Regions from separate parts of the Micromonospora sp. NPDC047644 genome, predicted to be linked through region 2. Evidence: riboswitches for the same ligand, from Rfam matches in the RefSeq annotation. Region 2 holds a riboswitch; the other holds the start of a gene.
What was found. A riboswitch is a leader RNA that binds a small molecule or an ion and turns the genes downstream of it on or off. The one in region 2 is predicted to bind cobalamin.

Region 1 (15,191 bases), on a different contig from region 2:
CACCTCGGGCACCGAGGCCTCCAGCAGATCGGCGAGGCCACGCAGTTGCTCGGCGACCCGGGCGCCGAGGGGGGTCAGCGAGTATTCGACGCGCGGTGGGATCGCGGTGAGCACCTCGCGGGTGAGCATCCCGTCGCGTTCGAGGGTCTGCAGGGTCTGGGAGAGCATCCGCTCGCTGACCCCGTCGATGCGCCGACGCAGCGCGTTGAAGCGGTAGCGGCCCTCTCCGAGCGCCAACAGGGCCAGCGAGGCCCACTTCGAGGTGACGTCCTCGAAGGCCGCGCGGGAGGTGCAACCCCGGGCGAAGACATCGCTCACGAATTCCTGGGTAGGCCCCGCCGGGTCCTGGGCCGGCATGTCGCTCACCTCACCAGCCTAACCCACGCTGCCCTTCGGTTAGTGCTGTAGATTCGTAAGTGCCTGCTGATCTGATACTACCTCCGGAGGTTCCCATGCCCACCTATGCCGTCACCGGCGCCACCGGCCGACTGGGCCGCCTGGTGATCGGGCACCTGCTCGACAACGGGGTGCCCGCCACCGACATCGCCGCCATCGTCCGCAGCCCGGAGAAGGCCGCCGACCTCGCCAGGCGCGGCGTCGAGATCCGCAAGGCCGACTACGACGACCCGTCGACGCTGCCCGGAGCCGTGGCCGGCGTACGCCGCCTGCTGCTCATCTCCGGCGACACCCCCGGTCAGCGCGTCGCGCAGCACACCGCGGTCATCGACGCCGCCAAGCTCGCCGGCGTCGAGCGTCTCGTCTACACGAGCATCCTGAAGGCCGACACCACCGCGAACCCGCTCGCCCCTGAGCACAAGGCCACCGAGGAGGTGCTCGCCGCGTCCGGTCTGGCCTACACCGTGCTGCGCAACGGCTGGTACACCGAGAACTACACCGACCAGCTCCCGCAGTACCTGGGATCCGGCACGATCCTCGGCGCCACCGGCGGCAGCAAGATCTCCGCGGCGACCCGGGCCGACTACGCGAGGGCGGCCGTTGCCGCGCTGACCCGGGAGGAGGACGGCAACGCCGTCTTCGAACTGGGCGGTACGGCGTTCACCTTCGACGAGCTGGCCGAAGCCGTCACCGAGGTGACCGGTACCACTGTCGTTCACCAGGACATGTCCGCCGCCGAGCTGGCCTCGGCCCTGGAGAACGTCGGCCTGGACGCGGGCACCGCCGGTTTCGTCGCCGCGCTCGACCAGTCCATCGCCGACGGCGAGCTGGCGACCGACAGCGACGACCTGAGCCGGTTGATCGGTCGGCCGAGCACTCCGTTGCGCGACGCCGTCCGGGCGGCGCGGGCCTGACCGGGGTCATCGCCGATGCGGGCGGCGGTGGCACGACGCCGTCGCCCGTCGCCCGTCGGCCGGTGACCGTATCCTCGGCGCCATGGTGCGGCACATCGACGACCGGCTCACCCGGCACGCGGGGCGTTCCACACTGTCCGATCCGGGCAGTCAGGCGTCAGCCCGGTGAGCGGCGACGTCGTCATCCGCGCCGCCGTGGCGCAGGACGACCCCGAGCTGGTCTTCGACGTGCTGTGGCAGCTCGCTCCGGACGACGTACGGCCGCACGCCGACCGGCTCGCCACCGCCTGGCGTGACCTGCACGCCCAGGCTGGCCGCCGCCTCCTGCTGGCCGTCGCCGGGGACACCTTCGTGGGCACCCTGGACACCGTCGTCGTCCCCAACCTCACCCACGGGGCGCGGCCGTACATGGTGGTGGAGAACGTGGTGGTCACGTCCGGCTGGCGTCGTCGTGGAGTCGCCCGGGCCCTGATGCTGGCGGCGCTCGACGAGGCGACGGCGGCCGGCTGCTACAAGGTCCAACTGGTGTCGAACGCCACGCGCACCGACGCGCACCGGTTCTACGCGTCCCTCGGGTTCGCGCAGTCCGCCCTGGGCTACCGCCGGTACCTCACCACCACGACGTGACGCCGAGGGCTACCCCGCCCCGCCCGACTACTCCGCCCCGCCCTGCTCCTCGGTGAGCTCGACCAGGACGTCGGCGGCGTCCCGGTTCCCGCCGTCGGCGAGTCGGCGAAGCTCCCCGACGTCGGCCCGCTCCGCGGCCAACTCGACGAGTTGGTCAGCGGCATCCTTGTCGCCCCGGTCGGCGAGACGCCGCAACTCGCCCATGTCGCCGAGTTCGGTGGCGAGTTCGACGAGCTGGGCCGCCGCGTCGGCGTTGCCGTCCTCAGCCAGCTGACGCAGTTCGGTGAGGTCACCCCGTTCCCCCGCGAGCTCGACGAGCTGGTCGACCGCGTCCCGGTCACCGTCAGTGGCCCGTCGACGCAGGTCGGCAGGATCAGGGTCGGACATCGCGCACCTCTTCGCCGCTGGCGCAGGCCGGGGCTGGTCCCGCTCACCATCGAGAACCTAGACCAGCGGGCGTCGCGGTGGCGGACGAACGACGGACACCGCCCGTACGCCGACCCGCTCAGCCCGACCCGGTCGACTCGGTGACCAGCAGGCCGGTGAGCAGACCGCGCAGGGTCCGCTCGACGAGGTCCGCCCGGGGCGGTGGTCCGGCGGGCTGGCTGAACGCGGCGACGAGGTGCGGGTACGTCGTGAGGTCCACCCCGGCGAAGCTGAACGCCCCAGCCGCGGATTCGCGGCGGGCGAAGAGGCTCACCACGCCTGTCATCATCGCGATGGCCTCGAACTTGGCGGTTACCGGGCAGCGCACCGGCGCCAGGACCCGGATGCAGTTGTCGAACCAGGCGAGGCTCTCCGGGCCGGCGCCCGAGGGCCGATGGATCACCTCGGGCAACCACGGGTGGGCACCGAACAGCACCAACTGCCGTCGCCCCAGCAGCACCATCGTCTCCAGCCAGTCACCCTCCACCTGCGGGTACGGGCGCAGCTCCCCCACGGCCCGGTCGGTCATCAGGTCCAACAGGTCGTCCCGGGACGACAGGTAGCGGTAGAGGGATCCGGCACCGGTGCCGAGCGAGGCGGCCACAGCGCGCATCGACACCGCCGCGAGCCCTTCGGCGTCGGCCAGGGCGATGGCGGCCTCCACGATGGCGTCCCGACTGTGTGCCGGGGCGGGGCCACGGCTGCCGCGTTCGGGTCTGCTCCAGATCGACTGCCGCTCGGGGCCGCCGTCGCCGGTACTCGCGGGTGCGTCGCTCACTGACCTACTGTAAACTGCGAACGTCGTTTGCAGTTGTTGTGGGCGGGAGAAGGGTGAAGCAGACATCGAGCAGGTCAGGGCACGGGACGGCGCGACGATCGTGCTGCACTCGACCGGGACGGGGCCGGGGATCGTCGTGGTGCACGGTGGCGGCGTGACGATCGACGTCTACCGGCGGCTCGCCACGGCACTCGCCGACCGGTTCAGCGTTCACCTCTACAACCGACGGGGACGGGCCGACGCGCCACCGAGGTCGGTGCCCTACACCGCCGAGCAGGAGGTCGACGACCTCGCCGCCGTGCTGGAGCACACCGGGTCCGGCAACGTCATCGGCCACAGCGCCGGGGGGTTCCTGGCACTCGAGGCCGCGCTCCGACTGCCGATCGACCGACTCGCCCTCTACGACGCCGCGGTCTCGATCGACGGCAGCTTCCCGTCGGGCTGGCTCGCGCCGGCCCGGGCGGCGGCACAGGTCGGCGACACCGCCCGCAGTCTCGCCCTCACCACCGCCGGCATCAACCCGCAGATGCCAGCGGCGAGGCTACCGCTGGGCCTCCGGGTCGCGATGCTGCGCGCCTTCCTGCGCACGCCGATCGGCCGGACCATGGGCGAGCTGCTGCCGGCGACGCTGGACGAGTCGGCCCTCATCCTGGCTCACGACGGGCCGGCCAGCCGGTGGGCCGGCATCCCCGCCGAGGTGCTGTTGGCCTGCGGCGCCGGCGGCCCGCCGTACTACGTGGAGCAGAACGCCGCGTTGGCCCGCGCGCTGCCACGGGCTCGGACGCTGACCATCCCCCGCAGCGGCCACGACGCCATCAACCGGGCCCACCGCAGGATCGTCGAGCCCCTCGCCGAGTTCTTCGCGGCGCCGGTGACGCCGCACCGGGCGGCTCACTCCTGAGAGGTCACACGATCGCCCACCGTCGTGGATCTTGGCTAGGCTGGCGGGCATGCCCACACACCATCCGCACCGCCGCACGATCGAGCCGGTCGACTGGTGAGTGACGCCCCCGCGCCCACCCAGCGAGGTGGGCCGGAACCGCCGTCGCGGCACCGGTCGGGTTGGGCCAACCAGTGCGCCCACCTCGCCCGGTCCCGTCCCTTCGAGGTCGCCATCGTCGTGGTCATCCTCGCCAACGGCATCGTCCTCGGCCTGGAGACATACGACGACCTGAGCCCCGCCGACAGCGCGCTGCACGGGCTGGAGCTGTTCTTCCGGGCCGTCTTCGTCGTCGAGATCGCCATCCGGTTGGCCGCGTACGGGCGGCGTCCGCAGGACTTCTTCCGGCACGGCTGGAACGTCTTCGACTTCGTGGTGATCGCGGCGATCTTCGTACCCGGACTGCACGGTGACTCGGCGTTGCTGCGGGTAGTGCGCGTCGCCCGCATGGTCCGCCTGGTGCGGTTCTCGCCAGGTCTGCGGACCATCGTCTCCGCACTCTGGCGCAGCCTGCCGGGCGTCACCGGGTTCCTCGCCCTGGCCGTGGTGACGCTCTACGTCTACGGGATGGCCGGCTGGCTCATCTTCGGCGACAGATACCCACAGGAGTACGGCGACATCGGCCGGTCACTGTTGACATTGTTCGTGCTGTTGTCTCTGGAGACGCTGCCGGACCTCATCGAGCAGGGCATGGAGATCTCACCGTGGACGCTTCTCTACTACGTCAGCTACGTGGTCATCACCGTCAACCTGCTGCTCAACATCCTCATCGCGGTCATCGTGAACTCCATGGAGGAGGCCCGCCGACTGGAGATGACCGAGCGACTGGCCCCCGGCTACGACGAGGACGGCGACGGCGTACCGGACGAGGTTGACCGAATCGCGCTCACCCAACGACTGGACGATCTGCGGGCGGTCGTCACCGAGTTGGAACGCGAGCTACGCATCGACCGGGACGACGGGCACGGCCGATCCCACCGGGACAACGCCCGCACCAAACGGTGATCCGACGCTCGCACCGCGTTCCCGCGTTCGGTGCCCGCACACCCGCACCTTCATGTAGCCGATCCCCGCGCCCGCCGGGCGGTGCGCGGGGATCGGCTACGGCAGGTCAGCGAGAACTGGTCACTGGCCGAGCAGGGTTCGGATCTGGCGCGCGTAGCCGGCCACCGTGAAGTCCGGGCCGACGGAGTCCACCAGCACCAGGTCGTTGATGGTGTGATCGACGCGTAGCGCCAGGATCGCCTGGTACTCGGGCGAGTTGTACCAGGTCTTGGCGGTCTCCGCGTCGGGGAACTCGATCAGCACCACCGAACCGGGCCAACTGCCCTCAAGGACCTCGACCTGGGCATCCAGGACGAGCCACTTGGCGCCGTACGCCTCGGTGGTGGCCTGCACCTGCTCCAGGTAACGCAGGGACTCCTCGGTCGGCACTCCGCCCGGGATGCGCAGGTGATTGATCAGGTACGTGCTCATGTCTCATTCCTCAATTCAGGTGTCGCTTCCGGCCGAAGGCGTACGACCGGTCGTCTTGGATTGGGTACACGCCGCGCCGGATGGAAGAACCCGGGCTGTCAGCGACGCGAACGGATGCGGATCAGGTGAGGATCCGGGCCGTGGTGATCGTGAAGAATTCCCGGAGGGCCGCCGGGTCACCGGATGCCTTTGCCCGGGCTGCCGCGCCCTCGTAGCTGGAGACGACAAAGCCGGCGAGATCGGTTGCGGGTTCGTCGCCGTGCAGTTCACCGGCAGTCCGCGCCTGCTCGATCGCCACGGCGAGCGCGGCGACCCAGCGACCGAAGCCGGCGTCGACGGCGGCGCGCAGGGCATCACTGTGCGCCGGGATTTCGGTGGCGAAGTTGCCGAGCAGGCATCCGCGATCGCCCATGGTGTCGCCGAGGCCGGTGACGTATCTCAGATGACGGGTGATCCGCTCCAGCGGTGTGCTGCCCTGCTCCGCGTCGAGCATCTCCAGCCCCATCGCTGCGGAGTATCTCGCCACCGAGTCCAGGGCGAGGTCCTCCTTGCTGGCGAAGTGGTTGTAGAAGGTGCCCTTGGGCGCGCCGGCTGCGGCGACGATGTCCTGGACGCTCGTCCCGTTGTAGCCCCGCAGGTGGAACAGGTCCAACGCGGCGTCGGACAACCGTTGCCGAGTTCCGGCACTGGTCGGGGACTTCGGTCGTGGCATCTCACGCACTCCTTTCGCCCACAGCTCCGACTGACAGACACCACGATATGACCGGTCGTCTCGGAATGCCAGTGATGTGACCGCTGTCATCCCCCAGGTACCGTGGAGTGCCATGACCAGGGATTCCAGCGCGGTCCGCGAGGAGTTGCTGCGGCTGCGCGAACAGGCCGAGGCTCAGGCCACCGCCCTTGACGGCGACCTGCGGAGCCTCTTCGAGGCGTCCCGGTCGTCGAACGCCGACGACGAGCACGACCCCGAGGGCAGCACGATCGCCTTCGAACGCGCGCAGCTCACCGCCGTCCTCGACGCCACCCGCCGACGGCTGGCCGAGTTGGACGTCGCGCTGCAACGGGTGGACGACGGCAGCTACGGCGTGTGCGAAGGCTGTGGCCGCCCGATCCCCGCCGAGCGCCTCGCCGCCCGCCCGTCGGCGCGCACCTGCGTGACCTGCGCCAGCCGACGGTGACGGGCACCGCCGACCGGCGGGCGTCTCAGGCGATGGCGGGGCTGCGCCGTTCCAACAGAATGACGTCGCGCCAGCGTCCGTGGTGGCGGCCGACCCGCTCACGGACGCCGATGACCCGGAACCCGGCCCGCTGGTGCAGCGCCAGGCTGGCGGTGTTCTCCGGGAAGACCCCGGACTGGATCGTCCAGATGCCGGCGGCCTCGGTGGAGGTGATCAGCGCGTCCAGCAGCAGTCGGGCGACGCCACGGCCCTGGGCGGCCGGGTCGACGTACACGGAGTGCTCCACCACACCGGCGTACACCGCGCGGGTCGAGGTCGGCGAGACGGCGACCCAGCCGAGCACCGTTCCACCCGGGTCGACGGCCACGAACCGGTGACCGCTCAGTCGAGCGGCACTGAACGCCGCCCAGCCGGGCGCGGTGACCTCGAAGCTGGCGTCACCGGTGTCCAGGCCGGCCTGATAGATCGTCAGGACCCGGTCGGCGTCGGCGTCGGTCATGGGCCGCACGGTGATGTCGACCATCAGCACGTTCCTCTCCGGGCGGGCGCCCACCCCGTCTCGCCTCGCTGGCCTGACGTTCCTTGATCAGGTGATGAGAAATAGCTAATGAGGTCGTCTCCAAGCTACTTTTCATCACCTGATCAAGGGAAGCGCATGGACCGAGGTCGCTAGAAGTCGTCGTCGAAGGCGACGGTGCCGGTCACCCCGACCTGGTACGCCGACACCCGCCGCTCGAAGAAGTTGGACAGCTCCTGCACGTCCTGCAACTCCATGAAGCCGAACGGGTTGCTCGACCCGTAGTGCGGCGCGATGCCGAGCTGGGCGAGGCGACGGTCGGCGACGTGCTGGAGGTACTCCCGCATGTCGGCCAGGGTCAGACCGGGCACGCCCTGGCCCACCAGGTCCTCGGCGAACTGCACCTCACACTCGACCGCCTCGGTGAGCATCCGGCGAACCTGGTCGGCGAGGTCGTCGTCGAACAGGTCCGGCTCCTCGGCGCGGACGGTGTCGACGACGTCGAACGCGAACGCCATGTGCATGGACTCGTCGCGGAACACCCAGTTGGTGCCCGAGGCGAGACCGTGCAGCAGGCCACGGGAGCGCAGGAAGTAGACGTAGGCGAACGCGCCGTAGAAGAACAACCCCTCGATGCAGGCGGCGAAGCAGATGAGGTTGAGCAGGAACGTGCGCCGGTCCTCGCGGGACCGCAACTCCCGCAGGTCGTTGAGGGAGTCGATCCACCGGAAGCAGAACTCGGCCTTACGACGAATCGAGGGGATGTTCTCGATGGCCGCGAAAGCCTCGAAGCGCTCCGTCTCGTCGGGGACGTACGTGTCGAGCAGGTTGAGGTAGAACTGGACGTGCACGGCCTCCTCGAACAGCTGGCGGGACAGGTAGAGGCGACCCTCCGGGCTGTTGACGTGCTGGTAGAGGTTGAGCACCAGGTTGTTGGCGACGATCGTGTCACCGGTGGCGAAGAACGCCACCAGGCGGCTGACCAGGTGCCGTTCGGCCGGCGACAACCTGTCCAGGTCGGCGAGGTCGGCGTGCAGGTCGACCTCCTCGACAGTCCAGGTGTTGCGGATCGCGTCGCGGAACCGGTCGAAGAAGTGCGGGTAGCGCATCGGGCGAAGAGTGAGGTCCATCCCGGGGTCGAGCAGCATGTGCGTGGTCCTCGTGTCGGTGGTGCTGGCGTCGGTGGTGGCGGCTTCGGGGACGGTCACTGGCAGGCCTCGCACGACTCGGGGTTCTCCAGCGAGCAGGCGAGCGCCTCCGCGTCGAGGGCCACGGACGCGAGAGCGACGGGCGCGACGGGTGCAACGGGTGCGACGGCGCTGACGGTGGCCTGCTGGATCCGCGTCGCGGGACGCGAGCGCAGGTAGTAGGTGGTCTTCAGCCCGGCCTTCCAGGCGTAGAGGTACATCGAGGAGAGCTTGCCGATGGTCGGCGCGGCCAGGAACAGGTTCAGCGACTGGGACTGGTCGACGAACGGGGCACGGGCGGCGGCCAGGTCGATCAGCGCCCGCTGCGGCAGCTCCCACGCGGTGCGGAACAGCTCCCGTACGCCGACCGGCAGCTCGGCGATGTCCTGCACCGACCCCTCCGCCCGCTTGATGGCCGAACGGATCCTTTCGGTCCACAGACCGCGGGCCTTCAGTTCGCGTACCAGAGCGGTGTTGACCTGGAGGAACTCCCCCGACAGGGTTTCGCGCTTGAACAGGTTGGACACCTGCGGCTCGATGCACTCGTAGCACCCGGCGATCGAGGCGATCGTCGCCGTCGGCGCGACCGCCACCAGCAGCGAGTTGCGCAGCCCGTGCGCCGCGACCTCTTCCCGCAGGGCCGCCCAGCGTGCCGTCTGCGTACCCTCGACACCCCACAGGTCGGGCTGGAGCTGGCCCCGCGCGGCCCGGGTCTGCGGGTACGCCGGATGCGCGCCGAAGTCGCGCGCCAGGTCGGCGGAGGTCTCCAACGCGGTCAGGTACAGCTCCTCGCTGATCCGGGTGGACAGCTCGCGGGCGGCCGGCGAGTCGAACGGCAACCGCAACGCGAAGAAGGCGTCCTGCAGGCCCATCAACCCGAGCCCGACGGGCCGCCAGCGGGGGTTGCTCGCCGCCGCCTGCGCGGTCGGGTAGTAGTTGATGTCGATGACCCGGTCGAGGAAGGTCACCGCGGTCCGCACCGTGGCGCGCAGCCGCTCCCAGTCGATGCCGTCGGCGGTGAGGTGGGCGGCGAGGTTCACCGAGCCGAGGTTGCACACGGCGGTCTCGGCGTCACTGGACACCTCGACGATCTCGGTGCAGAGGTTGGACAGGTGTACGACGTTGCCCGGCTCTGCGGTCTGGTTGCAGAGCCGGTTCGACGCGTCCTTGAAGGTCATCCAGCCGTTGCCGGTCTGGGCGAGGGTCCGCATCATCTTCCCGTACAGCTCCCGGGCCGGGACCTGCCGCACGTAGCGGCCCTGCGCCTCGGCCTGCCGGTACGCGGCGTCGAACCGCTCCCCCCACAGGTCGGGCAGCTCTGGCACCTCGTGCGGGTCGAACAGCGACCACGGCTCGTCGGCCTCGACCCGACGCATGAACTCGTCCGGCACCCAGTTGGCCAGGTTCAGGTTGTGGGTGCGGCGGGCGTCCTCGCCGGTGTTGTCCCGCAGTTGCAGGAACTCCTCGATGTCCGGGTGCCACGGCTCCAGGTAGACGCAGGCAGCGCCCTTGCGTCGGCCACCCTGGTTGACCGCGGCGACGCTCGCGTCCAACGTGCGCAGCCACGGCACGATCCCGTTGGACTGCCCGTTCGTGCCCCGGATCAGCGCGCCCCGGGAGCGGACCCGGGAGTACGCGATGCCGATGCCCCCGGCGAACTTGGACAGGTTGGCGACCTGGGCGTACCGGGCGTAGATCGAGTCCAGCTCGTCGAGCGGGGAGTCGACCAGGTAGCAGGAGGACATCTGGGTGTGCCGGGTGCCGGAGTTGAACAAGGTCGGTGAGCTGGGCAGGTAGGCCAGGCTGGACATCAGCCGGTAGAAGTCGACCGCCTCGTCCGCCGTCCGGGACAGGCCGCAGGCCACCCGCAGCAGCCAGTACTGCGGGGTTTCCAGCACCAGCCTGCTGGTGGGGTGGCGCAACAGATAGCGGTCGTACACCGTGCGGAGGCCGAAGTACTCGAACCGGCGGTCGCCGTCCGGGTCGATGGCGTCATCGAGCGTCGCGGCGTGTGCGGCGACGAACGCGGCGGTGTCGTCACCGATCAGGCCCTCGGCGTGGCCGACCCGGATCGCCGCGCTGAACGAGGTGATGCCCTGTCGACGCACCTCCTTGTCGACGTAGCCGGCCAGCAGCCGCGCGGCCAGACGCGAGTACTGCGGCTCCTCACCGATCATCTCGGCGGCGGTCTGGATGGACAGCCGGTCGAGTTCGGCAGTGGTCGCGCCGTCGTAGAGGCCGCTGATGGTGCGGGTAGCCACCCGCAACGGGTCGACGTCGGTCAGGTCGTCGGCCCACCGCTCGACCGCCCGGACGATTCTGTTCACGTCCACGGGTTCGGTGCCGCCGTCGCGCTTGCGGACCTGCATCGGCGTCCGCCGCACTGTCGCGTCGCCGCTGGCCGGGACTACCTCGGTGACTGTCACCACTCGCTCCTCGGAGTTCGAGACCTGGTGGCCCGGACGCGAGGAGACAGACACCGATGGACGCGCGCCGGCAGCGGCGTGGGTCAGGTGGCGTCAGCCGTCCCACGCGGCCTCGGACCGCCGCCCACCCGGGTGCGGGTACGCGGCGCGCTGGCAGGTCTTCGGACTCGCGGGCACGACCGGGCTCGCCGGTCTCCTACTGGCCGTCGCTTCCCAGGCCGAACTGGTGGCCCAGTGCTCATGACGGCTGTCGTTCCCACTCACCGCTGCGGGACAGTCCCGGATTTCCACCGGGTTCCCTGTTGCCTCGACCGCACTGGATGAGCGGCCGAACCAGCTGCGCTCGACACCATATATAGGGACGCAGCCGTTGTCACACCCCACATGTCGGTCTCGGGCGTGTCGACGGCGATGCGGTGACCACCGTCACCAACCCTCGGGAGCACGCAGCGGCCGACCGACGCCGGGCACCGGAGACGGGGCTCTGCGCACGGGTGTCGACATTCGACAAAGATGTGACGTATCGAGGCCGTGGCACTGGAGGCCACGCCTATACGTCGCCGTCGATACGTTGCGGCGAGGTGGAACATCCAATCTCCGGGATCCGCCGCGCGCGTCGAGTTGGCCTGCCAACCGGCATGATCGGCATCAAGGCGGATCGGCGAGAGCGGGAAAACATCATATGTCTGCACGCCAGAAGTGATCGACAACGTTGACGCGCTGGAGCAGCCCTCCGTATACTCCCAGTGATCATCTGATCTTTAGCCTAGCTGGGCGAGGAGCGCATGCCGCAGATCACTGCCGTCACCGTCGAAGACGTCCGCTTCCCCACCTCCCTGACCGCTGACGGGTCAGACGCCATGAACAAGGACGGCGACTACTCGGCGGCCTACGTCGTCCTGCACACCGACGGCGTCGACGGCGTGGGCGCGCCACTCGCGGGGCACGGCCTGACCTTCACCATCGGCCGAGGCAACGACATCGTCGCGGCGGCGGCAGTCCACCAGGCACAGCTCCTCGTCGGCCAGGACGTGGCAACGATGGCAGCGGACATGGGCGCGGTCTACCGCCTGCTCACCTCCGACTCGCAACTGCGGTGGCTCGGCCCCGAGAAGGGCGTCGTCCACCTGTCCCTCGCCGCCGTGCTGAACGCGTCATGGGACCTGGTCGCCCGGGTCGCCGACAAACCGCTGTGGCGGCTGCTCGTCGACATGACCCCCGAGCAACTCGTCGACATCGCGGACCTGCGCTACCTCTCCGACGCGCTGACCCGCGACGAGGCACTGGCCATCCTGCGGGCCAAGGAGAGCACGAAGGCCGCCCGCCTCGCCGAGCTCGACCGGACCGGCTACCCCGCCTACACCACCTCGGCCGGCTGGCTCGGCTACGGCGACGACAAGCTGCGCCGACTGTGCCAGGAGGCGGTCGACACCGGCTACGGCTACGTCAAGCTCAAGGTGGGCGCCAACCTCGAGGACGACATCCGCCGATGCGCCATCGCGCGGGAGATCCTCGGGCCGGATCGCAACCTCATGATCGACGCCAACCAGGTGTGGGACGTCGGTCAGGCCATCGACTGGGTCACCGCTCTCGCCCGCTTCACGCCACTGTGGATCGAGGAGCCGACCAGCCCCGACGACATCCTGGGCCACGCTGCCGTCCGACGCGCCGTCGCTCCGATCGGCGTCGCCACCGGCGAACACTGCCACAACCGGGTGATGTTCAAGCAGCTCTTCCAGGCCGAGGCCATCGACTTCTGCCAGCTCGACACCGGCAGGTTGGCCAGCATCAACGAGATCGTCGCCGTGCTGCTGCTGGCCGCGAAGTTCGACGTCCCCGTGTGCCCGCACGCCGGCGGTGTCGGGCTGTGCGAGATGGTCCAACACGTGTCGGTGCTCGACTACGTCGCGATCTCGGGGGACCTCACCAACCGGGTCACCGAGTTCGTCGACCACCTGCACGAGCACTTCACCGATCCCTGCATCATCCGCGACACCGGTTCCGGCAGCGGATACGTCCTGCCCAGCCAGCCCGGCTACTCCACCCGGATGCGTCCGGAGTCGGTGGCGCTCTACCGTTTCCCCGACGGCCACTACTGGGCGGCGACAGACCCGACTACCGTGTCATCTCCGGAGGCGGCGTACGTGATCGCGGGTGGGAAGGCCACCCCCGCCGGCCGTTAGGGGGGACATGTCTCGCACCGACGAAGTGGTCAACGGCATCAAACGGATGATCCTCGAAGGGCAGTTCCGGCCCGGGGACCGGCTGCCCATCGAGAAGGACCTCGCCGAGCAGCTCGGTGTCTCGCGGGGCTCCCTGCGCGAGGGGATGTCGGCCCTGTCGATCCTGGGGATCGTCAACATCCGGCAGGGCGACGGCACCTACGTCACCAACCTCGACGCGCCGCAACTGCTGGCCCCAATGAACTTCGTGGTGGACTTCCAGGGCCAGGGCGACCCTCGGCACATCCACACCGTCCGCCGGCTGCTGGAGTGCGAAGCCGCCTGCCTGGCCGCGACCAGGATCACCGACGAGGCCCTGGCCCAGGCGGGTGACCTGCTCGACGAGGCGGCCCGGTTGGTCGGCCAGTCACCGCCGGACCACGAGCGGATCATGGAGATCGACATCGCCTTCCACCGGATCATCGCGGTACACGCCGAGAATCCGGTGCTCGTCGGTCTGATCGAAGCCTTCGCCGGGCGCACCCTCCGTGGCCGGCTCTGGCGGAGTCTGCACGAGGAGGGCGCGGACCTGCGCACCCATGACGAGCACGTGGCGATCCTGAAGGCCCTCGTGGCACGGGACCCGGAGCGGGCGCGCACCCGGATGGCCAACCACCTGATCGGTGTGGAGGAGTCGTTGCAGGGGTTACCCGACGACGCTGACGCCAGCATCGAGACGGCCCGGTCGTGACCGACCCTCACGGCTGGACGTCGAGCAGCCCCTCGTCGTACAGCGCCGTCCAGAGTTGATCCGGGACGTCGACACCGGACCGACGCAGGGTCTCGGTCACCTGGGCGTCGTCGCGCATGCCGACAACGGTCGAGACCACGGCCGGGTGGCGACGGACGAACGCCAACGCCGCCTGGGGCAGCGTGACGCCGTACGTCTGACAGACCCGCGCTATCAGGCGGGCGTGGTCGATCACCTCTGCCTGCGCCTGCCGGTAGTCGTAGACGGCGTCGGTCGACGGCATGTCCCGGGCCAGCAGCCCCGAGTTGTAGACACCGGCGACCACCACACCGACGTGGCGGGCCTGCGCGGCGGGTAGCAGGTCGGTCAGCGCGCCCTGCTCCAGGAGGGTGTACCGGCCGGCGCACATCACCATGTCCACGTCGGTCTCCGCCACGAAGCGGGCCAGCATCGCCGACTGGTTCATTCCCGCACCGACGGCGCCGATCACGCCCTGCTCCCGTAGCTCCACCAGGGCCGGGATCGCCTCGTTCGCCGCCTGTTGCCAGTGCTCGTCCGGGTCATGCAGATACACCACGTCGATCCGGTCCAGGCCGGTGCGCCGAAGGCTCGCCTCCAGCGAACGGCGGACGCCGTCGCGGCTGAAGTCCCAGACCCGGCGGTGGTCGGCGGGAACGTCGAACCCCTCCGGATCCCGCTGGTGCGCCGTCTCCGGTGACGGCACGAGCAGCCGGCCGACCTTCGTCGACACCACGTACTCGCCGCGGGGGCGGGAGCGCAGGGCCGCGCCCAGCCGTCGTTCGGACAGGCCCAGCCCGTAGTGCGGTGCGGTGTCGAAGTATCGGATGCCGCCTGCCCACGCGGTGTCCACGGCGGCGGCGAACTGCTCGTCGGACGTCGCCCGGTAGAGATTGCCGCCCTGGGAGGCGCCGAAGCCCAGTGGGCTCAGCCGCGGCGGCGGTGCAGCGCCGCCGCGGCTCGGCGGACCCGCGGGACCCCGGGCACCTCCCTGGACGGCCGCCGTCACCGCTCGTCCCGACCCACGCTGGTGCTGCCGGTCATCGCGGCGACCAGATCGTCGGTGGTGGCCTCGTCGGCGCGGAGTTGGGCCGCGCGCCGGCCGAGGCGCAGCACCTCGACCCGGTCGGCGATCTCGAGGACCTGCGGCATGTTGTGGCTCACCAGCACCACCGACATGCCGGCGTCGCGGGCCCGCCGGACGACGTCGAGCACCCGCCCGGTCTGGACCACCCCCAGGGCCGCGGTGGGCTCGTCGAGGATGACCACGTTGGTCGCCCAGATGATGGCCCGGGCCACCGCCACGCACTGCCGCTGCCCACCGGACAGCATCGCGATGGGGGTGGTGACCCGGGGGATCCGTACGCCCAGTTCGTCCAGGGCGGCGGCGGCGCC
Region 2 (15,191 bases):
ACGCGCGCTCACCCTGGTGCCCGACCGGCACATCTGTGTCGTCCGCACCGACCAGGTCGTCGGCCTGCTCCCGGAGGCGCTGGTCCGGCTGGACCCACGCGCGCCGCTGACCTGGATCTCGGGCCCCTCCGCGACGAGCGACATCGAGCTGAACCGGGTCGAGGGAGTGCACGGCCCGCGCCGCCTTGAGGTCGTCCTGGTCGAGTCAGGAGTCTGACGACACCTGCTCGCGGGGCTCGCCCGCCGGGTCCCGCAGCGGGACGCCGCGCACGTTGAGCAGCATGACAATGCCCACGCCGACCACCAGGGCGATGTCGGCGACGTTGCCGACGAAGAACCCGGCGTAGTCGATGAAGTCCACCACGTGCCCCCGCGCGAACCCCGGCTCGCGAAAGAGTCGGTCCAGCAGGTGCGTCGTCGCGCCGCCGAGCACCAGGCCCAATGCCACCGCCCAGGGACGCGACGTGACCCGCCGGGCCACCACCGTCACCGCGACCACCGCCGCCGCCGCGAATACCGCGAAGATCCAGGTGTACGCGGAGCCGATCGAGAAGGCCGCGCCCGGGTTGTAGACGAGGCGCAACTGCAACAGCTCACCGAGGAGCGTGATGATCTGCCCGTCGGACAGCGCCGACTCGGCCCAGAACTTCGTGGCCTGATCGGCGGCGAGCACCACGGCAGCGATCAACACGACGGCGCGGAACATCCCGGAACCCTAGCCGGTCACCGGTGACCGTCACCACCGACAGAGCGAGGCCCCGTCCGACGGGCCGCACCCGAGAATGATGCACATGACTCGCAATTGCCAATGAGTTGCAACTGTGTCACCGTGATCATCAACTGTAGGCGGCTGCACCTGCGCGCCCACGCCCCGTTCCCCACACCACAGGAGCATTCCGTGACCCGGATCCGTCCGACCTTCCGACGCCTTGTGGCGTCGACAGCAGCGGCCGGGATGCTCGTCCTCGCCGCCTGCTCGGCCCCGACCACACCGGACAGCCCAGCCGGCGGCGCGACCCTGGTCGTGGCCACCTCCGACGAGCCCGACGCGCTGAACCCGGTGCTCAACTTCGGCGTCGACGGCGCCGCGCTGATCTTCGACGGACTCGTCGCCCGCGACGGTGACAACCGCCTCGTCCCGGGGCTGGCCACCGCCCTGCCGACGGTGTCGCCCGACGGGCGCACGGTGACCGCGAAACTGCGTGACGGGGTGCAGTTCCACGACGGCACCACGCTGGGCGCGGCGGACGTGGCCTTCACCTACCAGGCGGTGTTGGACCCGACGGTGGACTCCACGCTCCGCTCGGACCTGGACATGGTGGAGTCGGTGACCGCGCCCGACGCGGCCACCGTCGTGTTCCGGCTGCGCTACCCGTACGCGCCGTTCCTCCAGCGACTCACCCTCGGCATCGTGCCGTCGAAGCTGCTGCTCGGGCAGGACATCAACACCACCGGGTTCAACCGGAAGCCGATCGGGACCGGCCCGTACAAGGTCGAGTCCTGGACGCCGGGTGACCGGCTGGTGCTCACCGCGAACGAGCGCTACTTCGGCGGCCGGCCGGCGAACAACCGGGTCGTGGTGGCGTTCGTCGCCGACGACAACGTCCGCGCCCAGCGGATGCGGGCCGGCGAGTTCGACGCCGCCGAGCTGCCGCCGAAGCTCGCCTCCGGCTTCGACTCCGACACCGCGTACCGGGTGCAGCGGGTGCCGACCGCCGACTACCGGGGCGTGATGCTGCCGATGGGAAACCCCGTCCTCGCCGACCCGGCCGTCCGCCGGGCGCTCAACCTCGCCGTCGACCGGGCCGCGATGGTGTCCGGCATCCTCGGTGGCGCCGGCGAGCCGGCGTTCGGGCCGGTCCCCCCGACCTCCGAGTTCGCGGACCCTTCGACAGTCGGCTCGCCGACCGCCGACGCGACGGCGGCGAGCGCGCTGCTCGACGCGGCCGGCTGGAAGCCCGGTGCGGGTGGCGTGCGGGCCAAGGACGGTCGGCCCGCCCGGTTCACGCTGATGTACCCGGCGACCGACACCCTGCGCAAGGACCTGGCCCTGGCCGTCACCGCCGACGCGAAGAAGATCGGCATCGAGGTCACCCCGGCCGGGCTCACCTGGGACGCCATCGACCCACGGATGAAGTCCGATGCCCTGCTGATGGGCTACGGCACGCCGTACGACCCGGACTTCGTCTCGTACAAGCTGTTCAGCTCCCAGTTCGCCGGGCAGGGCTACTTCAACCCCGGCTCGTACCGCTCCGAGGTGACCGACCGCGCTCTGCAGGAGGGCCGCGACCAGATCGACCCGGCTCTTCGCAAGGCCGCGTACGCGCAGTTCCAGAAGCAGTTGGCCGCCGACGTGCCGTGGCTGTTCCTCACCTACCTGCGGCACACCTACGTGCTGAAGTCCTCCGTCCAGGGCACGACCCCCCGGGTCGAGGCGCACGAGCACGGGGTGGCGAACAGCATCTGGTGGAACATCAACACCTGGACGCGCTCATGACCCGCACCGGGCGACTGGTCGGGGCCGGGGCGGTGATCCGACGCCGCCTCCTGGTCGCCGTGCCCGTGCTCGCCGCGACGAGCATCGGGATGTTCGCCCTGGGGGCCGCCTCACCTGTCGACCCCGCCAAGCAGTACGCGGGCGCGGCGGCCTTCACCGCCACCGAGGAGAACCTGGCGCAGATCCGGGCCAACTGGGGTGTCGACGACCCGCTGCCGGTGCAGTACCTGCGCTGGATCGGCAATCTGGTCCAGGGCGACCTGGGCTGGTCGACCAGTCGTCACGAGCCGGTCGCCTCGGTGCTCTCCGCCCGGGCCGGCTGGACGCTGTTGCTGATCGGGGTGACCCTCGCCCTGGTCCTGGTCGCCAGTCTGCTGCTGGGCGCGCTGGCCGCGTACCGCCGGGGTGGGTTGTTCGACCGGGGTCTGCGGGCGGCGGCCTACGCGGTCGAGTCGATGCCGGTGTTCTGGCTGGGCCTGGCCGCGATCGCCGTGTTCGCGCTGGCCCTGGGCTGGTTTCCGGCGGGCGGGCTCACCGATGTCACAGCGACCAGCACCTCCTGGGCCGACGTGGCGCACCACCTGATCCTGCCGGTCGCGGTGCTGGCCGTCTCCCAGGCACCGTGGTTCGTGCTGTTCGTCCGGGACGCGGTGGCGGAGAGCATGCGCGACGACCACGTGCTCGCGGCGCGGGCCCGCGGGTTGCCTGGACGGACGATCCTGTTCGGGCACGCGCTGCGGACCGCGCTGCTGCCGTTTCTCACCCTGGTCGGCACCCACCTGCCCGAGCTGGTCGGCGGGGCGGTGCTCGTCGAGACGGTCTTCTCGCTGCCGGGCCTCGGTGCCGTCACGGTGGCCGCCGCGCTGGGCAGCGACTTCCCGCTGTTGGCGGCGATCACGCTGGTCACCACCGCCGTGGTGCTGGCCGCGAACCTCACCACCGACCTCGCCTACGCCGCCGCCGACCCGAGGGTGCGACTCGATGGCTGACCTTGTCACCCGACCGCCGCTGCTGCACCTGGCCCGGTCCCGGCTGCGGCTACGGCCCGGTCAGACCGGTCTCGTCATCGCCGGTCTCGTCCTGCTGGTGGCGGTCGCCGGCTCGCTGCTGGCACCGCTCGTCTGGCCGCTCGACCAGAGCGCGGTCGCGCTGGACCAGACCCGGTTGGCACCGTCCTGGACCCACCTCGCCGGCACCGACGACCTGGGGCGCGACGTGGCCCACCGGGCCGTCTACGGACTGCGGGTCTCGTTGCTCGTCGGCGCGGTCGCCGCCCTCGTGGCCACGGTGCTCGGTGGCGTCATCGGCGGGATCGCCGGCACGCTCGGCGGCCGGGTGGACCGGATCCTGATGCGGGTCGTGGACACCATCGCCGCGATGCCCCACCTGCTGCTGGGCATCTTCATCGTCGCCATGCTGCGTCCCAGCCTCGGTGCCGTGATCGCCTCCGTCGGGCTCACCCACTGGCTCTCCACCGCCCGCATCGTCCGATCCGAGTTGTTGAGCCTGCGGACCCGACCGTTCATCGACGCCGCCATCAGCGGTGGGGCCGGCCGACTCCGGGTCCTCACCCGGCACCTCCTGCCGCACGTCCTGCCCCGGCTGGCGCTGGCCACCACCCTGATGATCCCGCACGCGGTGTGGCACGAGACCGCCCTGTCGTTCCTCGGCCTCGGCCTGCCTCCGCACCTCGCCTCACTGGGCAACATGATCAATGACGGCCAGGGGTCGCTGCTGACCGGTGCCTGGTGGGCGAGCCTGGCACCGGGCGCGGTCATCGTCGTCGTCACCCTCGCCATCGCGGTCCTCGCCGCCCGCTGGCGCGACCGCCTCGATCCCCGGATCCGAGCGGAGCTGCACCTGTGACCACCAGCGAATCGGTTTCGGCCCCGGCGTCTCTCCGCGCCGCCGCGGGTCAGCCACTGCTCACCGTGGACGACCTCGGGGTCGAGTTCCGGCTCCGCGACACGACGGTGCGTGCCGTCAGCGACCTCAGCCTCACCGTACGGGCCGGCGAGCTGCTGGCCATCGTCGGCGAGTCCGGCTGCGGCAAGTCCGTCCTGGCCCACGCCCTGCTCGGCCTGCTACCCGGCAACGCCACGACCACCGGCCACGCCGTCCTGCACGACCCGGGCAGCGAACCGGTCGACCTGATCACCTGCGGTCAGCGCCAGCTGGCGCGCCGGGTACGCGGGCGTCGCGTCGGGCTGGTGCCGCAGAGCCCGGCCACCGCCCTGAACCCGGTGCGCACCGGACGTCGACTGCTCGCCGAGACGCTGCGGGCGCACGGGCGCGACCGCGCCGAGGCCGACCAACTCGCTGTCGACGTCGGGCTCGACCCGGCGGACCTGGACCGCTACCCCCACGAACTCTCCGGTGGCATGGCGCAACGTCTGGTCACCGCACTCGCGCTGGCACCCGACCCGTCGCTGCTCATCGCCGACGAGCCCACCACCGGGCTGGACCGACCCCTGGTCGACCACACCCTCGACCTGCTGAGACGTCGCTGCGACAACGGCTCGGCGGTCGTGCTCATCACGCACGACCTGGCTGCCGCGCAACGCGTCGCCGACACCGTCGCCGTGATGTACGCCAGCCGCATCGTGGAACACCGCGACACCGGCCAGCTCTTCACCGCGCCGACCCACCCGTACGCCTCGGCGTTGCTCGACGCCCTGCCGGACCGGGCCTTCCGGCCGGTGCCGGGCGACCCGCCGATGCTCACCGCGCTGCCCGCCGGCTGCGCGTTCGCACCCCGCTGCCCGCGCCGCACCGACACCTGCGCGGACCGACCAGAGCCGACACCGGTCGCCGGTGGCGGCACGGTGGCCTGCCACCACCCGATCCCCACCGGAGCCACCACGTGACCAGCCCGCAGCACCTGCTCGCCGACGAGGTGACCGTCGGGTACGGCCGTCAGGTCGTCCTCGACGGCGTCACGCTGCGGGTCGGTCGAAACGAGACGGTCGGACTGCGCGGGCCCTCCGGCTGCGGAAAGTCGACGCTGGTCCGGGTCCTGGCCCTGCTGCACCGCCCCGATCAGGGTCGGGTCAGCATCGACGGCACGCAGGTGCAGGGAGTGCGGCATGCCGTACCGGTCGCCCTGCGGACCCGCGTCGCCGTGTTGTTCCAGAGCCCGCGCGCCGCTGCCGATCCCCGACTGAGTCTCGCCGACCTGATCGCCGAGCCGTTACGCGCCACCCGGACGCCCGAGTCGACGGTCCGGGAGCGGGTGGCCGACCTCGCCGATCTCGTCGGCCTCACCGCCGACCTGCGCGGTCGACGGCCACACGCGGTGTCCGACGGGCAACTGCAACGCGCCTGCCTCGCCCGCGCCCTCGTACATCGGCCGGACTACCTGCTCTGCGACGAGGCCACGGCGATGCTCGACGCCTCGACCCAGGCGCACGTCGCCGCCGTCATCCGCGACTACCAGCGGACCCAGCGGGCCGGTGTCCTGGTCATCAGCCACGACCAGACTTTGCTGGACCGCTGGACCGACCGGATCGTCGACCTCGCCGGTGCGGCGAGGGCGCGCACCTGACCCTCCGTCCGGGGCGTTGCGAATGCCGGGGGCGACCGGGCGATCGGCATCGGAGGTCCGCGTCCGCCACCCGGGCGCGACGGCGTCAGCCGACGTCGAGGGGCACCCGCCGAGCGCGGGAGTCGGGGCGGCCGGCGAGGATGCCGGCGAGGATCTCCGCCCCGTCGACGACCCGCGGGCCGGGGCGGTTGAAGTAGGCCGGCCCGTCGACCACCCACACCTGCCCGGCACGCACCGCGGGCAGGTCCGCCCAACCGGGCTGCCCGACCGCCACGGACAGCTCGTCGACGGTTCGCTCCGGCGTGAACCCGCACGGCCCGAACACCACCACGTCGGGGGCCAGGTCGGCGACCACCGACCACGGGTGCGGGGTGCTGTGCGCACCCGCCCCGAGCAGCAGCGACCGCCCACCCGCATGGGTGATCTGCTCCGGAACCCAGTGCCCGCCCGGCATCAACGGGTCAAGCCACTCGACGAACAGCACCGTCGGCGCGCCGGGCACCGGCCCTGGCAACGCGGCGAGGCGACGCTCGGCGTCAGCTCGGATCTCCGCCGCCCGGCCTTCGGTGCCGGTCAGCGCGGCCACCGCATCGACAGTGTCCAGGATCCCGTCGATGGTCCGCGCCTCCAGGGACATCACCCTGGTGTCGAGATCGATCACACCAACCGCGTCGTTGACACGCTGGTAGGAGACCGCACACACGTCGCACAGATCCTGGGTCAGGATCAGATCCGGCTTCAGCCCCTCCAGCATGGCGACGTCGAGCTGGTACAGCGACGAGCCTCGGTGCGCGTCACCGGCGATCGCCGCTGAGATCTCCCGGCTCGTCAAGGTCTCCGGCAGGGACGTCGCGGTCACCGCCGGGACGTCGGCCAGGGCCCCCGGCGGCCAGTCACACTCGTGGGTACGGCCAACCAGGTGCCCGGTCAGGCCGAGCATGGCCACGATGTCCGTGGCCGCCGGCAGCAGGGAAACGATGCGCACAACCGCCTGCCTACCAGGCGCGACCGCACCACGTCCACTTGTGCGAGCCGTCGCTGTAGTGGAACTAAGGGCCGAGGCGCTAACGGATGGTGAAGGTCAGCGGGTTCGAGATGCCGATGCCGCCGTGGGAGTCATGGACCCGCACGGTGAAGGTGGACGACGTGCCGGCCGACAGGGCCGTCTGGAACTGGTAGCGCTGTCCGCTGCTGGTCGGCGTCACGGCCAGCCGGGTTGCGCCGAGGTACAACTCCACCCGGCTGACGAGGTCCCCGGGATCGGTGTCGGCGACGTCGGCGACGTCGGCGACCAGCGTGACGGTCGTCGGCTCGAGGAAGTAGGTCTGCCCTCCGGGGGTGCTCAACGCCACCGCCGGCGGGTGGTTGGTGCCGGTGGACGCCGGCGTCACCACAGTGACCAGCAACGGCGGCGCACTGCCAGACAGCGACTGGTCGGTGCCGGCCGAGACGTACAGCACGAAGGTGGTGCTGGTGCCGGGCTCCCCGATCGGTGGTGTCCACAGCGCCTCGTACCGGTCACCGGTCGTCCTCACCCCCCGGGCCACCGTGACGCCGTCCACCCGGAACGACACCGAGGTGATGCTGTGTCCGCCTCCCACGGTCGCGGTCGCCGCCAGCGGGACGGCTCCCGGCGTGGTGTAAACCGCGCCGGCGGTCGGGCTGAGCCAGGTGACGATCGCCGGCCAGTCAGCGACCGGCGGTGTGGTCGTCCGGGTCGGCGTCACGCTGGGCAGGACGCCGCCGGTGCACGTGACGCCGTTGAGCGTGAACGACGCCGGTATGGGGTTGCTGCCCGACCAGGCGCCGACGAAACCGATGTTCGCGGAGCCATTGGTGCCCAGGGTCGCGTTCCAGCCGAGATTGGTCGCGCTGACCTGCTGGCCCTCCTGGGCCCAGGTGGCGCTCCAGGTTTGCGTGAGCCGCTGGTCGACTGCAGGAAACGCGAACCGCAGCGTCCACCCGTTGACCAGGTCACCCAAGTTGGTGACCGCGATGTCGGCGTGGAAGCCACCGGTCCACTGGCTGGTGACGACGTAGTTCACCCGACACCCGGCCGCCGCGTTCGCCGCACTGGCGTGTGAGATCGCGGCCATCATCGCGACCATGGCAACAGCGATGGCGGCCACAGCAGTCAGCGACTTCCGCATGGCACACCTCGCCGTAAATAGTTCAACGTCGATGAATATGTCGACTGTCCTGCTGCTCCGCCTTCCTGTCAAGGCACGCACGGCAGTCCTGCCGCCGGCAGGACAACGGAGAGCCCGCCCATGGCTGATCGGTAGCGGCCACAGCGCCGAGCAGGCAGAAGAGTGGATAGCGCAGCTTCCCGTCTGGACCGCGACTGACCGCCAGATCCTGGACGACTTCGCGTGAAAGAACGCAACGAAGTGGGCGGCCAAGTCCGGCAAAAATAATCGACCGCCGGGTACGCGACCTCGCAATGTGGACCGGCGAGTGGGCAGAGCACCGAACTACCGCCATCAGTCAGCCTGCGAGTCAGAGCGCGGGGGCACCCTCTCGTGATGTGGGCGCCTGCTCCCAACCTGCTCCCCCTAAACCGGTCTCGCGCCGGGCCGCCGACCGCCGGCCGGTGTGTGAGCGGCCTGCCCAGTGCTTGGTTGGCACCAGCACTGGCTCCCGCAGCCGCATCGGTCGATCGGGGAGCACGCTCACCACCGCCGCGCCTTGCCAGCGGTTACTTGTGCGAGCGTAGGTCGGCGTACCGCGTCGGCGCGATGTGAGCCGGTGATGGCGCGTCGGTGCGTCGGCTTTCGAAACGATGGGGGTCGGGCCATAGTGGACAATCGCCCGCCTCGCCGCGTTTCGGTTCGCCGCGATCAGGGATGTCTGGTGACGGGCAGCGGGCCAGCGGTGCGGACGATGTCGCGGTAGACGGCGAGGGCGGGCTTGGGTCGGTAGGTGTCGGTGACGATGCCGAGTGTTCCGGTGGGTTCCGTGGAGTTGCTGTCGGCGTCCCTGAGGCTGAACAGTTCGTAGTGGGTGATGTTCAGACGCTCTTGTTCGGTGAGGATGACGCCGAGCATGTCCGACAGCGAGTCGCACTGTGCCTGCTCGGTGCGCGGTGACCCGCTCGGGGTGCCGTTCTCCACGATGTGGATGGGAGTGTTGGGCGGGATGTGCGCGCGGGGCAGCGACCCGCCCCGCAAGTGGTGCAGGGCGTGTGTGGTGAGGGATGCGGTGTCTCCCGGGTTGCCCCGCGGGGCGACGGGCGAGAAGGCGTCGGGGTACAGGCCCAGGCCGACGTAGTCGACGTGGGCGGCGAAGTCCTGGTACGGGACCGAGGAAAGGTACGACCAGAACTGGTCGTCGCCGCCCAACCACTCGGGTGGTTCGGCGACGGAGAAGCCGGTCCGTACGTGCTGGAGACCCCGCCGGTCCAGTGCGGCGCGTGCGTGCGGGATGCCGAGGACCAGGGCTTCGAGCACGCCGGGTGCGCTTCCGTCGATGAGCGGGATGGGGAAGTTCGGCTCAAGCGTCACCTGGAGGTACCGCGTCAGGTGACCGTAGCGGTCGATGATGGTGTCGAGGAAGGTCAGCCATCCGGAGAGGTCGGCGGCCCGGGGGATGTAGCTGACCACGAGGTCCAGCTCACGGTTTCCGTCGACGTACCACTCGTCGGGCATCGTGAGGTGCGCGAGTTCGTGTTCGGCGCCGAGCGAGGTGACGACGTCCGGCGGTGCTGGGTCGCCGAGGAAGTGCACGTACTCGCGGATGACGAAGGGGCGACCATTCGAGAGGTCGTCGACGAGGTGGCGGATCGCGGCGACATCGGGTGGGTGGGAGCAGACCGTGCCGGCCCGCCCGCCCGGATAGATACCGAACTTCACGCTTCTGCACTCCCGTATTGGTGGGTTTGCTGGGTTGGCCAGCGGATCTCGCGCGCGCAGATCCGCCGCACCAGAGTCCTGATCCAGGTGGCTTCGGTGGCGACGATGGTGCGCCAGTAGGCGACTTCGAGCATGTGCACTTCGAGCACGTCACCGTCGGGCAGCCCCGAAAGGGCAGCCAATTCTTGGTCGAGCCGGTCGGCGCGACCGTCCAGGATGCACGCCGCCTGGTCGATCGGAAGAATTCCGACGTAGGCGACCGCCATGACGAAGTCCACGGACGCGGCCGGGGTGTCGCGTACGCCAGCCTCGACCTTGTGGCGGAAGTCGGCGAGACCTACGGCAGTCAACTCGTAGGCCGTACGTGGCGGCCGATTCCCCACTCGCTCGGGCCGCCCGGAGGAGACCAAGCCTGCCTTCTCGAGCGCCTTCAACAGGGACGTAACCGTGCTGCGGGTGACCGATAGGTGTCCGTATCGCTCGCGTAGGCGTGTCGTGATGTCGTAGCCATGCGCTGACTGCTCGACGAGGAGTCCGAGGATCGGCAACACCAGGCTGTTCCGTGACGCGTCCAAAGGCACCCAGGCAACCTATAGGCGTATACGTCTAATCACAAGACCGAGCCGGACGCCCGAGACGACGACCAGGTTGCAGGTCAAAGGCGACGCCCTCGCCCACCGACCTAACGTGCAGCCGGTGGCGCGGGTCTGGTCTGGCGATGGAGCTGCGGACATAACGCACGAGAGGAGCGGGCCGTGCTGCGTGAGTCCGGCAGCCTTGCGTAGGTTCGCGAGGCGACGGCCAAGCGCCTGGCGCGCGGCACTGATCCCATCGCTGTCGCCCATCGGCCGCCCTCGGTCGTGGAGACGGGGTGTCTGCGGCGCTGGTGTCGATGAACGCGGTGTGGGAGGTGCCGGCCGTGGATGCGATCGAGTGCCGTTCGTCGTCGGTGAGCGTGGCATCGTCGATCACGACCGTGGTGGGGCTGCCACCTTGCCCATCGCGGGTGCAGGCGTCCACCGCTGTCCCTGGAGGCGGTCCATCAGGGCGTGACGTCGGCGAAGCGGGGCGCGCCCGGCTCGAGTTCGACGCGGGCGGCCCGGGCGGCGAAGCTGATCGCGTGGTACCACCCACAGAGCAGGAACAGGTCCAGCAACTGCGACTCGTCCAGAACCTCGTGGGCGAATCGCCAAACTTCATCATCGATGTCCGCTGCGCCGTGCAGGGCGTCCGCCACCTGAATCAGCGCTTGTTCCCGGCCGGTGGCCCAGCACGGATCGTCCGGCATTCCGTGGGTGAGCGAGGCGATCTCGGCCCGGGTGAGTCCGGCGCGGTCGGCGAAAACCATCAGGTGGACGCCCCACTCGTACTCGCAGCGGCAGCGTGCGCAGGTGCGGAGGATGACGATTTCGCGCTCACGGAGTGTGAGGGATAGTTGCCGGCCGAGTTCGTATCGGCCCCAGTGGCTCATCGCGATGGTCATCGGCAAGTTCTTGGCGAACGTTCGGAACAGGCCGATCGGCGGCATGCTGGTCGGCATCATCGCGGCGAGTTGGGCCTCGACGTCCGCGGTGAAGGGTGGTTCGAGCGCGGGTATGCGAGCCATAGCCACCTCCGAGGGCGATTCTGATTCAGAAGCACCATAGCGATTTGTTTTCCGAAGCGCCAGCGTGGTCGCGCCTCGGAACGACAGCGGGGCGAGCGAATGCGATCCCCAGCCCAGCGCGCTGACGACATGCCCGTGGTAGGTGCGTACCGCTGCGAACGACGCGTCGAGCGTCGCGCAGCCCGTACACCTCGTCCCCCGGCTCGAAGTCGGTCACCTCCGCGCCGACCGCCGCCACGACGCCGGCAAGGTCCAGGCCGAGCGCCGCAGGCAGCTCGACACGCGCGTGCGCGGCCTTTCCAGCCTGGATCTTCGTGTCGAGAGGGTTGACCAGATCGACGGCGGGGCGGGTTCCTCGGACCGCGCCGGCGCCGCGACGGGCGCACCGCGCACGGGTCAGTCGTCTTCGGCACCGTCGAGCAGCGCGCGCCGCAGCGCCAGCCGGTGCTCCCGGCGGATCTCCGCCTCCCGGTAGCGCCGCCGGTCACCGTCGGTCTCCGGTAGCAGCGGCGGCACCGTACGAGGTTGGCCGTCGTCGTCGATGGCGACCATGACCAGGTGGGCGGTGGCCACGTCGGTGGGCGGCACCGCCCGGTCCCACCGGTCGGCGGTCACCTTGACCGCCACCTCCATCGAGCTGCGCCCGGCCCAGGTGATCCGGGCGTCGACGTGCACGACGTCGCCGACCCGCACCGCGCGCAGGAACGCGGTTTCGTCGATCGCGGCGGTGACCGCAGGCCCGTCGGAATGGCGGGCGGCGACCACACCGGCGACGGAGTCGATGAGGTTGAGGATCCGGCCGCCGTGGACCGTACCCATCAGGTTGGTGTGGTGCTGGTCCATGATCTGCGACAGGGTCAGGTGCGACGCCGACGGTGCTCGGCCGGCGATGGTGGTGGTGTCGTGCACAGCGGTAGTCCGTCCCTCGGGAAACCACACCGCCGGATCACGGGCACACGCTGACGAGGACGCGCCCACGCAGAGAGCGCGGCACGTCACCCGCTCAGCCCACCCGCGAGGCCGACGGCAGCGCACACGGTTGTGTACGCGGCACTGGCAGGTCTTCGGACTCGCGGGCCCGACCGGCTGCACGCCGATCCCCTACTGGCCGTCGCTTCCCAGGCCACTGGCCCAGTGCTGATGACGGCGGTCGTTCCCACTCACCGCTGCGGGGCAGCCCCGGATTCCCACCGGGTTCCCTCTTACGACGCCCGGCCAGCTCACGACCGGGCGAACCAGCGCCACCGGGAGCATAGCTGGCCAGGGGCGACGGCCCCTCCGCCCGGCCGACCACCCGGGAGGTGTTCGGCTTTAGCCATGTGAGGAAAAAGTTCGTCACCTCTTGTAAAAAGTCTCAGCCCAGTGAGGATATTCAGATGCGTCGTCACCCTCAGATTCCTGGGCGGATGGTCTCGGGCCTCCTCGCGCTCCTCCTCGCCTCGGCTGTCGCTCTCCTCGCGTCCGCTCAGCCCGCCGCAGCTCACGGGACCCTCGCGATGTCCACGCCGGCGGGTGGCGCGACCGTGCGCGAGCCGTTGACCTCGGTGCAGCTGTTCTTCACCGAGAAGGCCGCTGCCAACGCGTTCTTCACGATCACCGCGCCGGGTGGCATCCGGGTCGACAATGGCTGGTCGTACGGGGAGCCGAAGCCGCTGGACAAGCCGGTGCGCGAGTACTTCCTGGTCAACGGTCAGTTCGAGCCACGCGAGTACACGACCGGGTTCCCCGCGACGGTGGCGGTCGCGCACCTGCCGGCCAAGGGCCAGTACTCGGTGAGCTACCTGTCGGTCGCCTCGGACGGCGACCCCGTACGCGGCACCTTGACCTTCCGCTACGACGGGCCGGCGACGGCGGCACCGAAGGGGTGGAGCCCGCCGTCGACCCAGCCGGATCCGGCGCTGTTGGCCACCGCCGAGCAACACGGGTCATCCGGGCAGGCGTCGGCGGTGCCGACGGTCGCGGTCGAGACCGCCGTTCCGCCGTCCGCGGCAGCGGCCGCGCCGACCGGGTCGACGGACGAGAGCGGTCCGGGAGCAGTCGTCTGGGCCAGCCTGGCAGCGGTGGCCACGGCAGCGGTGGCCGGACTCGTCGTCTGGCGTCGGCGGACGACCCCCGCCGGCCGACCCGCCGGCCGCGGCCGTACCTCGCCGACGACATCCGGTCGACGCGGCGCCGGCACCCGTCCCGGCACCAGGACCACCGGCGGCAAGGGCACCGGCGCCAGGGCCGCTGGCAGCAAGACCGCCGGTAGCAAAACCGCCGTCACCAAGACCGCCGTCACCAAGACCAGCGGCGGAGCCGTCGCTGGCAGAACCGACGCGGGCAGGACCGTCGCGACGACCGGCAGTGCTACGCAGACCTCGGAGGGTAAGCGGCGGCCCGGTGCCATGCCGGCCGCGCGCAAGGAGACCGCGGTCGTCGTGGCTCGGACCGGCGTCGCGGTGGATCCAACTCCGACCGATGAGGACGCGAAAGCCCCCGCCACGACGGACAGTCGACCGCCCGTCGACTCCGGGGCGTCGGCTGAGCCGGATCTCGCCACGGCGACGCCCGGATCCCGGCTGAGCAACACCAGCCTGGCACTGTTCGTCGGTACCCTGGTGCTGGCGCTGCTCGGCGGGTTCGGATTGGCGCGCATCAGCGGCAACGAGGGCCCGGCCGCCAACACCGCCCGGCAGCCGGCCGGCGGTCCGCCCGCCTCCGGCCCGGCAGGGTCCGCGAACGACGGACACCAACACCCGGCGGGCACCGGACCGCACACGCACCGGGGTGACGGCGCGACCGGCGAGACGCTCGCCACCGGGACGACCGTCAGCGCCGGCGGCTACACGCTGCAACCGCTGGAACGAACCCAACCCGCCGGGGTACGCGCCGACTACCGCTTCCGCATCGTCGGCACCGACCGGCAGCCGGCGACCCGCTTCGCGGTCGTCCACGACAAGCCGCTGCACATGATCGTCGTGGGCCGTGACCTGACCGGCTATCAGCACCTGCACCCGACGATGGCACCCGACGGCACCTGGAGCGTCCCCATGACGCTGGCCCGGCCCGGTGGCTACCGCGTCTACGCCGACTTCTCCGTCACCGCCGCCAACGGCACGCCGCTGCCGCTCGTGCTGGGCGTCGACCACACGGTGCCCGGCGCGCACACCCCGACCGCGCTGCCGCCGGCGCAGGCGAAGGCGACGGCTGGTCCGTACACGGTGTCGATGACCGGCACCCCGACGGTGGGGGTGACGGCGCCGATCCACTTCCAGGTCGCCAGCGCCGACAGCGCAGCGCCCGCGCAGCTGGAGCGATACCTTGCCGCGTACGGGCACCTGGTGGTGGTTCGTGAGGGCGACCTCGGCTACGTGCACGTGCACCCCGAGCCGGAGCTGATCGACGGGACGGTCAAGTTCTGGCTGACCGCGCCGAGTTCAGGCCGGTACCGGGCCTTCTTCGACTTCCAGGTCGCCGGCAAGGTGCACACCGGGGAGTTCACGATCAACGTTCCCTGACTCCGGAACTTTCTCCGTGCTGCGGCCGACCAACCTCCCAGCAGCAATCATCGGAGGAAGAACACATGCGCGCCACCAGCCCGAACGTTTCACGCCGCCGCTCGGCCGCGATCGTCGCCGCCGCGATTCTGACGGTGGGCGCCGCCGGCTGCGGGTCGTCCGACTCTCCGTCGACCGCGCAGGCGGGCCCGTC

Region 1: linked by a shared signal. The riboswitch ahead of AB0877_RS16305 (ribonucleoside-diphosphate reductase subunit alpha) and the one ahead of AB0877_RS15315 (acyl-CoA thioesterase) in region 2 are both predicted to bind cobalamin.

The regions. Positions count from the first base shown of each region.
Region 1 is NZ_JBEYSY010000009.1:44,773-59,963, forward strand. It holds gene AB0877_RS16245 (helix-turn-helix domain-containing protein) at 1-357, opposite strand, end outside; gene AB0877_RS16250 (SDR family oxidoreductase) at 453-1,310, shown strand; gene AB0877_RS16255 (GNAT family N-acetyltransferase) at 1,476-1,937, shown strand; gene AB0877_RS16260 (hypothetical protein) at 1,965-2,324, opposite strand; gene AB0877_RS16265 (helix-turn-helix domain-containing protein) at 2,443-3,141, opposite strand; gene AB0877_RS16270 (alpha/beta fold hydrolase) at 3,242-4,042, shown strand; gene AB0877_RS16275 (ion transporter) at 4,139-5,086, shown strand; gene AB0877_RS16280 (DUF1330 domain-containing protein) at 5,207-5,557, opposite strand; gene AB0877_RS16285 (TetR family transcriptional regulator C-terminal domain-containing protein) at 5,679-6,269, opposite strand; gene AB0877_RS16290 (TraR/DksA C4-type zinc finger protein) at 6,382-6,735, shown strand; gene AB0877_RS16295 (N-acetyltransferase family protein) at 6,761-7,258, opposite strand; gene AB0877_RS16300 (ribonucleotide-diphosphate reductase subunit beta) at 7,405-8,400, opposite strand; gene AB0877_RS16305 (ribonucleoside-diphosphate reductase subunit alpha) at 8,457-10,808, opposite strand; cobalamin riboswitch at 11,000-11,218, opposite strand; gene AB0877_RS16310 (enolase C-terminal domain-like protein) at 11,651-13,048, shown strand; gene AB0877_RS16315 (FadR/GntR family transcriptional regulator) at 13,056-13,778, shown strand; gene AB0877_RS16320 (aldo/keto reductase) at 13,786-14,805, opposite strand; gene AB0877_RS16325 (ATP-binding cassette domain-containing protein) at 14,802-15,191, opposite strand, start outside.
Region 2 is NZ_JBEYSY010000008.1:167,679-182,869, reverse strand. It holds gene AB0877_RS15385 (LUD domain-containing protein) at 1-217, shown strand, start outside; gene AB0877_RS15380 (signal peptidase II) at 206-706, opposite strand; gene AB0877_RS15375 (ABC transporter substrate-binding protein) at 899-2,497, shown strand; gene AB0877_RS15370 (ABC transporter permease) at 2,467-3,486, shown strand; gene AB0877_RS15365 (ABC transporter permease) at 3,479-4,363, shown strand; gene AB0877_RS15360 (ABC transporter ATP-binding protein) at 4,360-5,364, shown strand; gene AB0877_RS15355 (ATP-binding cassette domain-containing protein) at 5,361-6,041, shown strand; gene AB0877_RS15350 (ABC transporter substrate-binding protein) at 6,127-7,026, opposite strand; gene AB0877_RS15345 (cellulose binding domain-containing protein) at 7,106-8,137, opposite strand; gene AB0877_RS15340 (hypothetical protein) at 8,148-8,417, shown strand; gene AB0877_RS15335 (hypothetical protein) at 8,882-9,892, opposite strand; gene AB0877_RS15330 (PadR family transcriptional regulator) at 9,889-10,473, opposite strand; gene AB0877_RS15325 (carboxymuconolactone decarboxylase family protein) at 10,935-11,435, opposite strand; gene AB0877_RS15320 (alcohol dehydrogenase catalytic domain-containing protein) at 11,524-11,808, opposite strand; gene AB0877_RS15315 (acyl-CoA thioesterase) at 11,895-12,407, opposite strand; cobalamin riboswitch at 12,536-12,753, opposite strand; gene AB0877_RS15310 (copper resistance protein CopC) at 12,875-14,998, shown strand; gene AB0877_RS15305 (copper chaperone PCu(A)C) at 15,064-15,191, shown strand, end outside.